Regions from separate parts of the Streptococcus gallolyticus subsp. gallolyticus DSM 16831 genome, predicted to be linked through region 2. Evidence: riboswitches for the same ligand, from Rfam matches in the RefSeq annotation. Region 2 holds a riboswitch; the other holds the start of a gene.

Region 1 (4,978 bases), 510 kb from region 2:
CAAGGAGGAGCCGATAGTATTTAGAAAACGAGAAACGGTCAAAAGGTGGTAAATTTTATTTTTAAAAAATAATCTCATGATTTTGTCTCCTTAATTGATTTTGAAACATTATAATATGATTATCTTTTAAGGAAACAAAATGTTGAATATATTCAAACAGCTCTGATTATGGTAAAGATGAATAGTTCTTAAATTTAACCATTAACAGCTAGACAAATATAAAAAAAACAGTCCAGTGGACTGTTTTTTCACGAGCCCGAAAATGAGAAAGCGAGTTAAGTCCAGTGGACTGTTTTTTCACGAGCCCGAAAATGGGAAAGCGAGTTAAGTCCAGTGGATTGTTTTTTCACGAGCCCGAAAATGAGAAAGCGAGTTAAGTCCAGTGGACTGTTTTTTCACGAGCCCGAAAATGAGAAAGCGAGTTAAGTCCAGTGGACTGTTTTTTCACGAGCCCGAAAATGGGAAAGCGAATTAAGTCCAGTGGACTGTTTTTTTGTACTTATAAATGAATCAAATCTCTATTTGTGAACGTTGAGCATGAAAATAAAATTTTTCTCAAAATAAGCACTTTGAATATATTCAAAAAATATACCTAATCGTCATTGCCTTTAATGGCGTCTTGCATGCCAGAAGTGTAATAGTCAGCAGCTGAATGACATTCTAAAATCCGTAAGACGTGGATAGCCTCTTCCATTTGCTTCTTACCAGCTTGCTGCTGCCCTTGTTTGTAGCTAAATAACCCCTTTGCCCATAGATAAACAATACGATAATAAGCTTCGCTTTCTTGGTAAAAATGCTTTTGAATTTGTTTGTCGAAGTAATTAGCATTGATAAAATCATTTTCATCAATACATAGCAGAAACCCATTGAGCAACATGTTATGAATGATTTTTCGATTTTCTTTGATTTCTCCTAAAAAATCAGTCTTTCGGAGACATTCTCTAGCGTACATGGTAAACAAATCAGGAGTTAATAAGGTAGAGCAAATAGAAAGTAATGTCAGCTCATAATTGCCCCAAATTTCAGTATCAAAAAGGTAATTATAAAGAAAAGTTTCCTCTTTCGCTGTTAGTTCAACAGTCTCATCAAAGGCTTTCAAATGTGCTTTAACAATTAGCGCATATATCATTCCTGTCTCTTCATCTTGCTGTTTTTTAAGTTCACTTTCATACAATTTTTGTAAACCAGCACTATCAAATTTTTCCTCACAAGCATAGATTTTCTCTTGTAATTCTACCAAGTCGCTTTTTAAAAATCCTCTAGTCAGATAAAGAAATTCATTGATTTCAATGTGAGTATTTTCAAGTGCTATAAATAATTTTTGAGCAGAAAGGTCATTCTTTCCGCTTTCAAATTTTGAGAGCATTGAAGGAGAGAATTGCCCACCAGAGGCTTTAGCTAGTGAGATATGTCTAGCTTCTCTTAATTCTTTGAAGGCCTGCCCTAAATATTTCATATTTTACTCCATTTTAAAAGTTCTTTTGTACAAATTATACCCTTTTTTTATCAATTGACAACTTGCTGGGCAGATTTTTCTTTATCTAAAATTTTCTGAAAATTATTGCGCTTTCAAGGTGAATGTGTTATAGTTAATTTTGTAATTAAATAAAGACATTTGGGGTGCGTAAAAGCTGAGATTATACCCATTGAACCTGATGCAGTTAGAACTGACGAAGGGAAATGTGTGAGTAACAACGTTTTTTTGTTGTGCTAAAAATCGATAGAAAAAATACTTTAGTATTGCAATACTAAAGGGATTATTCTGCAGTTTTTCAAGATAAAAATGACTCCATTTGAAGTTTTCAAGTGGTGTTTTTTTATGCTTGTTTTGGCTGAGTTTTTGGCTGCCTATTTGTCAGGAAAGGAAGACAAATGACATTTAATCATGTTCATCGTTTAACGGTTTTAGCCATTATGGTTGCTTTAGATGTCCTGTTGACACCACTTTTTCGGATTGAGGGAATGGCATTTATGTCTAGCGTCGTCAATATCATTGCAGGAACATTTATGACACCGTTGTATGCAGCTACTATGGCATTGATTGTTGCGGTGATTCGTATTTTGACACAAGCAGGAGTAGCAAGTGTGGCACCGTTAGCCATCTTAGGAGCGGTTCCTGGGGCGGTTTTAGCTGCTTATTTTTACCGCTTAACCAAGAGACCAATCATGTCGTGGATGGGGGAGTTTCTCGGCACTGGTATTATTGGCTCGATTCTCTCTGCACCCGTTATGAACTGGTATTGGACAATGACAGCTAATGGTGATAATGAGCTCTTGGCAAAAGCTTCCGCAGCACAATCTTTATTTCTTTTTATGCCAAGATTTATTTGTGCCACGCTTATCGGTGGTGCGCTTGGATTGACTGTCGTTCATGGATTGAGATACTCTGCTTATTTTGTTAATTTAGAAAATTTATATTTAAAGCCAAGTAAAAAATTAGGAGAAAAATAATGACCAGTAAAGCTAAGATGTTTGATGGTTATGCTAATGCATATGACCAATGGTTTATGAAAAATGAAAATGTTTTTGCCAGTGAATTAAAGTTATTGCACCGTACGCTTGAACCGTTGGAAAAGAAAACGATACTTTCGATTGGTTGTGGTAGTGGGCTTTTTGAATCTGCCTTGAAAAGAGAATATGGCATTCATGTCCAATATGGTGTTGAACCGTCAACGGATATGGCAAAAATCGCCCGCAAAAGAGGAATGACTGTTTTTATCGGTGATGCTGAGACAAGCGAATTAGCGGAAAATAGCTATGATGTGATTTATCTAAATGGTTGTTCAAGTTATATCAAAAATTTGTCAGCAGCTTATCAGAATTGTCACCGTGCTTTGAAAAAAGGTGGGCATTTGATTTTACTTGATGTTCCTGTTGAAAGTGCGTATGGCATTTTGTACAAATTTGCGGCGCATGTTGGGTCATATGAGAAAGAATTATTTGAACAAATCGCACCAACTTTCCCTTATCCAATCGAACTTGTCAGCTCTGCCATTTTCCATTCACCACTTGAGAAAGAAAATATCTTGCGTGAGGAGCTAGGAATGACAAATATCCGTTATTTCCAAACATTGACAGCGCAGCCGATTTACACAAATGATTTTGTGGAAGAACCAATTGAAGGGTACGACAAGGGTGGTTATGTGGCGCTTGTCGCTGAAAAATAAATAATGAAAACGATAATCTTTTTTGACCTTGATGGAGTGATTTTTGATTCCTATGGATTGTGGGATAAGGCTGTTGAGGACTTTTTGAGTACGGTGAATTTGACTTATACCACAGAAATGAAGCAGAAGTTGTGGCAATTAAATATGCTAGAGGCAGAACATTATTTGAGAGAACTTTTTGGCAAGCAAGGGCAAGCTTATCAACCAGAAATTTTAAAAGCGATTTTGCTTCAATTATACGAAACGGTCGATATTATGGAAAATGCGAAGTGCGTTTTAGCAGCTTTGGTTAGGCGTGGTTGCAAGCTTTATGCAGTGACTTCTAATTATTATGATTTGGCTGAAATTGGCTTGAAATCACAGCAGTTGTTGCCGTATTTTACGACCTTATATTCGTGTTTAAGTATGGGATATGCTGATAAAGAGCAGGCATTTTTTCAGGAAATTCTCGAACAAGAGCGCCTGAATGCTAATCAGATTATTTATGTTGAGGATAGTCTTGCAAATCTCAAAGAAGCTAGAAAACTTGGTGTGACAGGGATTTATTTAGCAAATTCTGATAACCCGCAAGCTGGTCAAAATGACACATTTGTAACGATTGATTCACTAGATGAATTGACAAAAATAGTAAAGGAAATGAACAATGATTGTAAATGAATTAAAAAAACGTAGTGAGATTTTTATTGAGAAAATTGTAGAGGATGACTTTATTCAGGGCATGATTACGGAAAAACTACCAGCTGAGGCAATTTGTCATTATCTGAAAGCTGATTCTGTGTATTTGGATAAATTTGCTGATATCTATGCGCAACTTTTTGCAAAAGTTCCAGATAAAGCTAGTAAAGAATTTTTCTTAGGGCAAATTGATTTTATTTTTAAACATGAGGTGGGAGCACATCACTTTTTGGCTCAAGTAGTGGGGCAAGATTATGAGGAAATAATTGCCGATAGAGCTTGGTATCCTAGTGCTGACCATTATATCAAACACATGTATTATCAGCTAAATCGTGATAATCTTGTCTATATTTTGGCTGCCATGCTGCCTTGCCCATGGATTTATCAGCAGGTTGCCAAACGAGTGCTAGCAAGTGGCAAGATTTCTGATGATAATCCGTTTAAAAATTGGCTTGATTTTTATGGTCAAGAGGGTGTGGCAGACGCTTGTTTGACGGTTTATTTTGATTTAGTAGCGAAATACAGTGAACGCTTGTCCGCAGATGAACAAAAAGAAGTGATTCGTGTGTTTTTGGAAAGTTGTCAGCATGAACGTCAATTCTTTCAAATGGCAGTTGAGCAGGAAGAATGGCCAGAGGAGGTAAGAAATGTCTAAATTACAAGTAGCGTTAACGATTGCAGGAACTGACCCTAGTGGTGGTGCAGGAATTATGGCAGATTTGAAAAGCTTTCAAGCGCGTGGGGTCTATGGTATGGCTGTTGTTACCAGCGTTGTGGCACAAAATACCCAAGGTGTGCAAGCCATTTGTAACCTTGACCAGTCGATACTTGATGCTCAGCTAAAAAGTGTGTTTTCCGATATTCCTCCACATGCTATTAAAACAGGTATGTTAGCCGAAGTTGAAAACATTGAACGTGTCAGTCAGTATTTGAATACTATTGATTGTCCTTACGTTTTAGACCCCGTTATGGTGGCGACGAGTGGTGACCGTCTGATTAGTTTAGAAGCTGTGCAGGCGCTCAAAGAAAAATTGCTGCCGCTTGCAACCATTATCACGCCCAATCTACCAGAAGCAGAGGTGCTTTACGGACAAGAATTAAAAGATGAAGCAGCGATCTTACAAGCAGGAAAAGCT
Region 2 (4,978 bases):
TAAAGACAAATGACGGTAAATATTATCTTGAAAGTATCGAAGACCGTATTCTTTTTAACGCTCTTTATTTTGCTGATGGTAATGAAGAATTGGCACGTGATTTGGCAACTGAAATGATTCATCAACGCTATCAACCTGCTACACCTTCCTTTTTAAATGCTGGTCGTAGTCGCCGTGGTGAATTCGTCTCTTGTTTTCTCATTTCAGTAACTGACGATATGAATTCGATTGGGCGTTCTATCAATTCAGCGCTACAATTGTCCCGTATCGGTGGGGGTGTTGGTATCAGCCTTTCAAATCTACGTGAGGCTGGCGCTCCTATCAAGGGTTATGAAGGGGCAGCTTCTGGTGTTGTTCCTGTCATGAAGCTCTTTGAAGATAGTTTTTCATATTCTAACCAACTGGGGCAACGTCAAGGAGCTGGTGCTGTTTACCTTGATGTTTTCCACCCAGATATCATGGCATTTCTATCAACCAAAAAAGAGAATGCTGACGAAAAAATCCGTGTCAAAACTCTCTCTCTTGGTATCACCGTACCTGATAAATTTTACGAATTGGCTCGCAATAACGAAGAGATGTATCTCTTTAGCCCATATAGTGTTGAGCGTGAATACGGCGTGCCTTATAGCTATGTTGATATTACGGCTGAGTATGACAAAATGGTTGCTAACCCAAATATCGTCAAAACCAAAATTAGAGCACGTGATTTGGAAACTGAAATTTCGAAATTACAACAAGAATCTGGTTACCCTTATGTGGTCAATATTGATACAGCTAATCGTACCAATCCAATTGACGGTAAAATTATCATGTCAAATCTTTGTTCAGAAGTGCTTCAGGTTCAAACCCCTAGCGTGATTAACGACGCTCAAGAATTTGTCAAAATGGGAACTGATATTTCATGTAATTTGGGCTCAACAAATGTGGTTAATATGATGACTTCACCTGATTTTGGACGTTCTATCAAAGCCATGACACGCGCTTTGACTTTTGTTTCAGACACCTCATCTATTGAAGCTGTGCCAACAATCAAGCATGGCAACGAACAAGCGCATACCTTTGGACTTGGTGCTATGGGGCTTCATACCTTCCTAGCTCAACACCACATTCATTATGGTAGCCCAGAATCCATTGAATTTACCAATATTTACTTTATGTTAATGAATTATTGGACTTTGGTGGAATCAAATCATATCGCTCGTGAACGTCAGCAAACATTTGTAGGTTTTGAAAACTCAAAATACGCTGACGGAAGCTACTTTGATAAATACATTACAGGTGAATTTATTCCAAAATCTGACCGTGTGAAAGAACTCTTTGCAGAACATTTTATTCCAAGCGGTGAGGATTGGGCTAAGCTCCGCGATGCTGTGATAACAGACGGACTTTACCACCAAAATCGTCTAGCAGTTGCTCCAAATGGTTCCATTTCTTACATTAATGATGTTTCTGCGTCGCTTCACCCGATTACGCAACGTATTGAGGAACGTCAGGAAAAGAAAATTGGTAAGATTTATTACCCAGCTGCTGGTTTATCGACAGATACTATTCCTTATTACACTTCTGCTTATGATATGGATATGCGAAAAGTCATTGATGTTTATGCGGCGGCGACTGAACACGTTGACCAAGGATTGTCACTAACGCTCTTTTTGCGCAGCGATATTCCGCAAGGTCTCTATGAATGGAAAACGCAAAGTAAACAAACCACTCGTGACCTGTCTATCCTGCGCCATTACGCTTTTAATAAAGGCATTAAATCAATCTACTACATCCGTACCTTTACCGATGACGGTGATGAAGTCGGCTCAAACCAATGCGAAAGCTGCGTGATTTAACTGAACACTTGTTATTGGTCCTAAAGGACCTAATAACAAGACGGCAACCGCTATGGCGGTTTGCCTAGTTCACTTACTAACTTCACCAAATGACTATTATCGAGTCATTTGGTTTCGTGTCGTAACTTATCGAACACTTGGATTTGTCTAAAGGACCTAATAACAAGACGGCAACCGCTATGGCAGTTTGCCTAGTTCACTTACTAACTTCACCAAATGATTATTATTGAGTCATTTATCGAACACTTGGATTTGTCTCTGCAGAACCCAGTAACAAGACAACAAACGTTATAGCGAAATGGCTAACTCACTTACAACTCCATTAATCGGCTAGTATCGAGTCGATTAATTACGTGGCGTAACTTTGATTTGTGTACTGTTAAACATGAACAAGACAATATTCACTTTAACAAATCGGCTTGCTTATTGACACGTTGCAGTAAACGGCTGTTAGTAATTCATGATTAGAAAACTTGTCCTTGTTCTACAAAAACTAAAATCAAAGCAGTAACTACTTTCGCTTAGGAATTCAAAAAGATGTTAGCATTGGGGTAACTTTCACTCTTGACAAAATACCTTGCTAGGTTAGCTTACTCCATGGAAAAAAACAATCTTAAAAATTTAAATACTATTTCTGAAATCCCAGTCGTTTGGCTGGCTTTCTTAATCACTTTTAGGAGAATATAAATGTCACAAACTTATTATGAAGCCATTAATTGGAATGAGATTGAAGACATCATTGATAAATCAACTTGGGAAAAGTTGACGGAGCAATTTTGGCTTGATACACGTATTCCGTTATCAAATGACCTTGATGATTGGCGTAAATTGTCAGCCGAGGAAAAAGACCTTGTCGGAAAAGTCTTTGGCGGATTAACTTTGCTAGATACCATGCAATCTGAATCTGGCGTCGAAGCGATTCGTGCGGACGTCAGAACCCCCCATGAGGAAGCTGTTCTGAATAACATTCAATTCATGGAGTCAGTTCATGCCAAATCTTATTCCTCTATTTTTTCAACACTTAACACAAAATCTGAAATTGAAGCCATTTTTGAATGGACAAATAGCAATGACTACCTGCAAAAAAAGGCAAAAATCATCAATGATATTTATGAAAATGGGGATGCGTTGCAAAAGAAAGTTGCCTCTACTTTCCTAGAAACTTTCCTCTTCTATTCTGGATTTTTCACACCACTTTATTATCTTGGCAACAATAAATTGGCAAACGTTGCTGAAATTATCAAATTGATTATCCGTGATGAATCTGTTCACGGCACTTACATTGGCTATAAATTCCAACTTGGTTTCAATGAATTATCTGAAGAAGAACAAGACAATTTTCGTGAGTGGATGTATGATTTACTTTATCAACTTTACGAAAATGAGGAAAATTATACCAAATCGCTGTATGACGGTGTTGGTTGGACTGATGAAGTATTGACATTCTTGCGCTACAACGCCAATAAAGCCCTGATGAATCTGGGGCAAGATCCACTTTTCCCAGATACTGCTAACGACGTTAACCCTATTGTCATGAACGGTATTTCAACAGGAACGTCTAATCACGATTTCTTTAGTCAAGTCGGAAATGGTTATCTCCTTGGTTCTGTTGAAGCCATGCAAGATGATGATTACAATTATGGTCTCTAGTCTGAGCCAATTTTGGAAATGTGTGATAATTTTCAAAAAGCATGAAAACTAAGCTTGACAAGAAACTTTCTTTCATGCTAGACTATAAGCAATTAGATTCACAAAGGAGTGCCTCTGGCTGAGATCGCATTTGCGAAATCCTGATAACCTGATCTCGTTAGTACGAGCGTAGGGATTGTGACATGACCGTTTTAAACTTTGTTTTGAATATCATTGCACATATTATCAGAAAAATAAGCTCCTTTGTATCAAAAGGAGCTTTTATTTATGTCATCAAAAAATTCTCAACTGTCTGCTTTGATTGAAACAGCTTTAGTAGCTGCTTTAGCCATGGCTTTATCTTACATTCCAGATTTTGCAAGCTGGTTCACACCGTCGTTTGGAGCTATTCCCTTAGTCCTCTTTGCACTACGTCGTGGCACAAAATATGGCGTATTGGCTGGGCTGATTTGGGGCTTACTACATTTTATCCTTGGTAAAGTGTGGTATTTAGCCTTATCACAAGTGCTTATCGAATACATCGTTGCCTTTGTTTCCATGGGCTTAGCTGGTATTTTTACTGTTCCTTTTCAAAATGCTCTTGCCAAGGACAATAAAGGACGTGCTTTATTTTACGCGACAGGTGGTGCTATCTTAGCTGTCTTTGTCCGCTATTTTTGGCATTTCGTCGCTGGCTTTATTTTCTGGGGAAGTTATGCGCCAAAAGGAATGTCGCCTTATTGGTATTCATTCACCGTTAACGGAACAGCTGGGCTGTTAACCTTGATTTTCGTTATTTTAGCGCTAGCTATTATCATTCCGACACAAGGAAAACTTTTCTTAGTTAAGAGATAAAACAAAAAAACACGTTTGTAGCGTGTTTTTTAAATTGACCTTGGGACAACGATGACAACAGCGGTAAAAAGTACAGCCCACATCATGGCTTGTGGAAAAACGGTCATGCTCAATAGCATACCAATAACTTTTATAGCAATGTCCCAACGCATCCAATTATTATGGCTTCTTGCAGCTGCTTCTGCTTCATTTGTGGTAGCAACATTGGTTAATTCTGAATACATCCAAACATTAGTGAAAGAAACGAGCATAACAATAGCACCATAGACAATTTGTGCTACTGAACTGTTAAAATCACTAGCCACTAAAGAGGTTGTGTAAGGGAAAAATGATGAGAAAAACAACAAAAGCATGGAAATCCAAACCAAGCGGTTATTGACTTTTTCAACATTGTCCCAAGCTCTGTGCATATTGACCCACATTGTTCCCAGCCAGAAAAAGGAAATGGTGTAGGCAAAAAAGTTGGTTTTTAACTCCCACAAGGCTAACCATGTTAATTCTGATGGACGTTCTAATTCCAAAACCAAAATGGTCATAATGATAGCCAGAACAGCATCCGTAAAGGCAACCAACCGCTCTTTTGACATTTCAGACATAAATTTTCTCCCTTTATATTAAGATTTTCGGTATATCATATAACGTAAAAGTGCCACAAT

Evidence for each region. A riboswitch is a leader RNA that binds a small molecule or an ion and turns the genes downstream of it on or off. The one in region 2 is predicted to bind thiamine pyrophosphate.
Region 1: it holds a riboswitch for thiamine pyrophosphate, as region 2 does, so the genes downstream of both, thiW (energy coupling factor transporter S component ThiW) here and thiT (energy-coupled thiamine transporter ThiT) in region 2, are expected to answer to the same signal.

Annotation. Positions count from the first base shown of each region.
Region 1 covers NZ_CP018822.1:1,288,132-1,293,109, reverse strand. The annotation lists gene BTR42_RS06525 (MFS transporter) at 1-78, opposite strand, end outside; gene BTR42_RS06520 (Rgg/GadR/MutR family transcriptional regulator) at 593-1,456, opposite strand; TPP riboswitch at 1,607-1,696, shown strand; gene thiW (energy coupling factor transporter S component ThiW) at 1,873-2,451, shown strand; gene BTR42_RS06510 (class I SAM-dependent methyltransferase) at 2,451-3,167, shown strand; gene BTR42_RS06505 (HAD family hydrolase) at 3,171-3,824, shown strand; gene tenA (thiaminase II) at 3,811-4,497, shown strand; gene thiD (bifunctional hydroxymethylpyrimidine kinase/phosphomethylpyrimidine kinase) at 4,490-4,978, shown strand, end outside.
Region 2 covers NZ_CP018822.1:779,515-784,492, reverse strand. The annotation lists gene nrdE (class 1b ribonucleoside-diphosphate reductase subunit alpha) at 1-1,838, shown strand, start outside; gene nrdF (class 1b ribonucleoside-diphosphate reductase subunit beta) at 2,526-3,488, shown strand; TPP riboswitch at 3,583-3,680, shown strand; gene thiT (energy-coupled thiamine transporter ThiT) at 3,756-4,322, shown strand; gene BTR42_RS04200 (TMEM175 family protein) at 4,352-4,909, opposite strand; gene BTR42_RS04195 (magnesium transporter CorA family protein) at 4,937-4,978, opposite strand, start outside.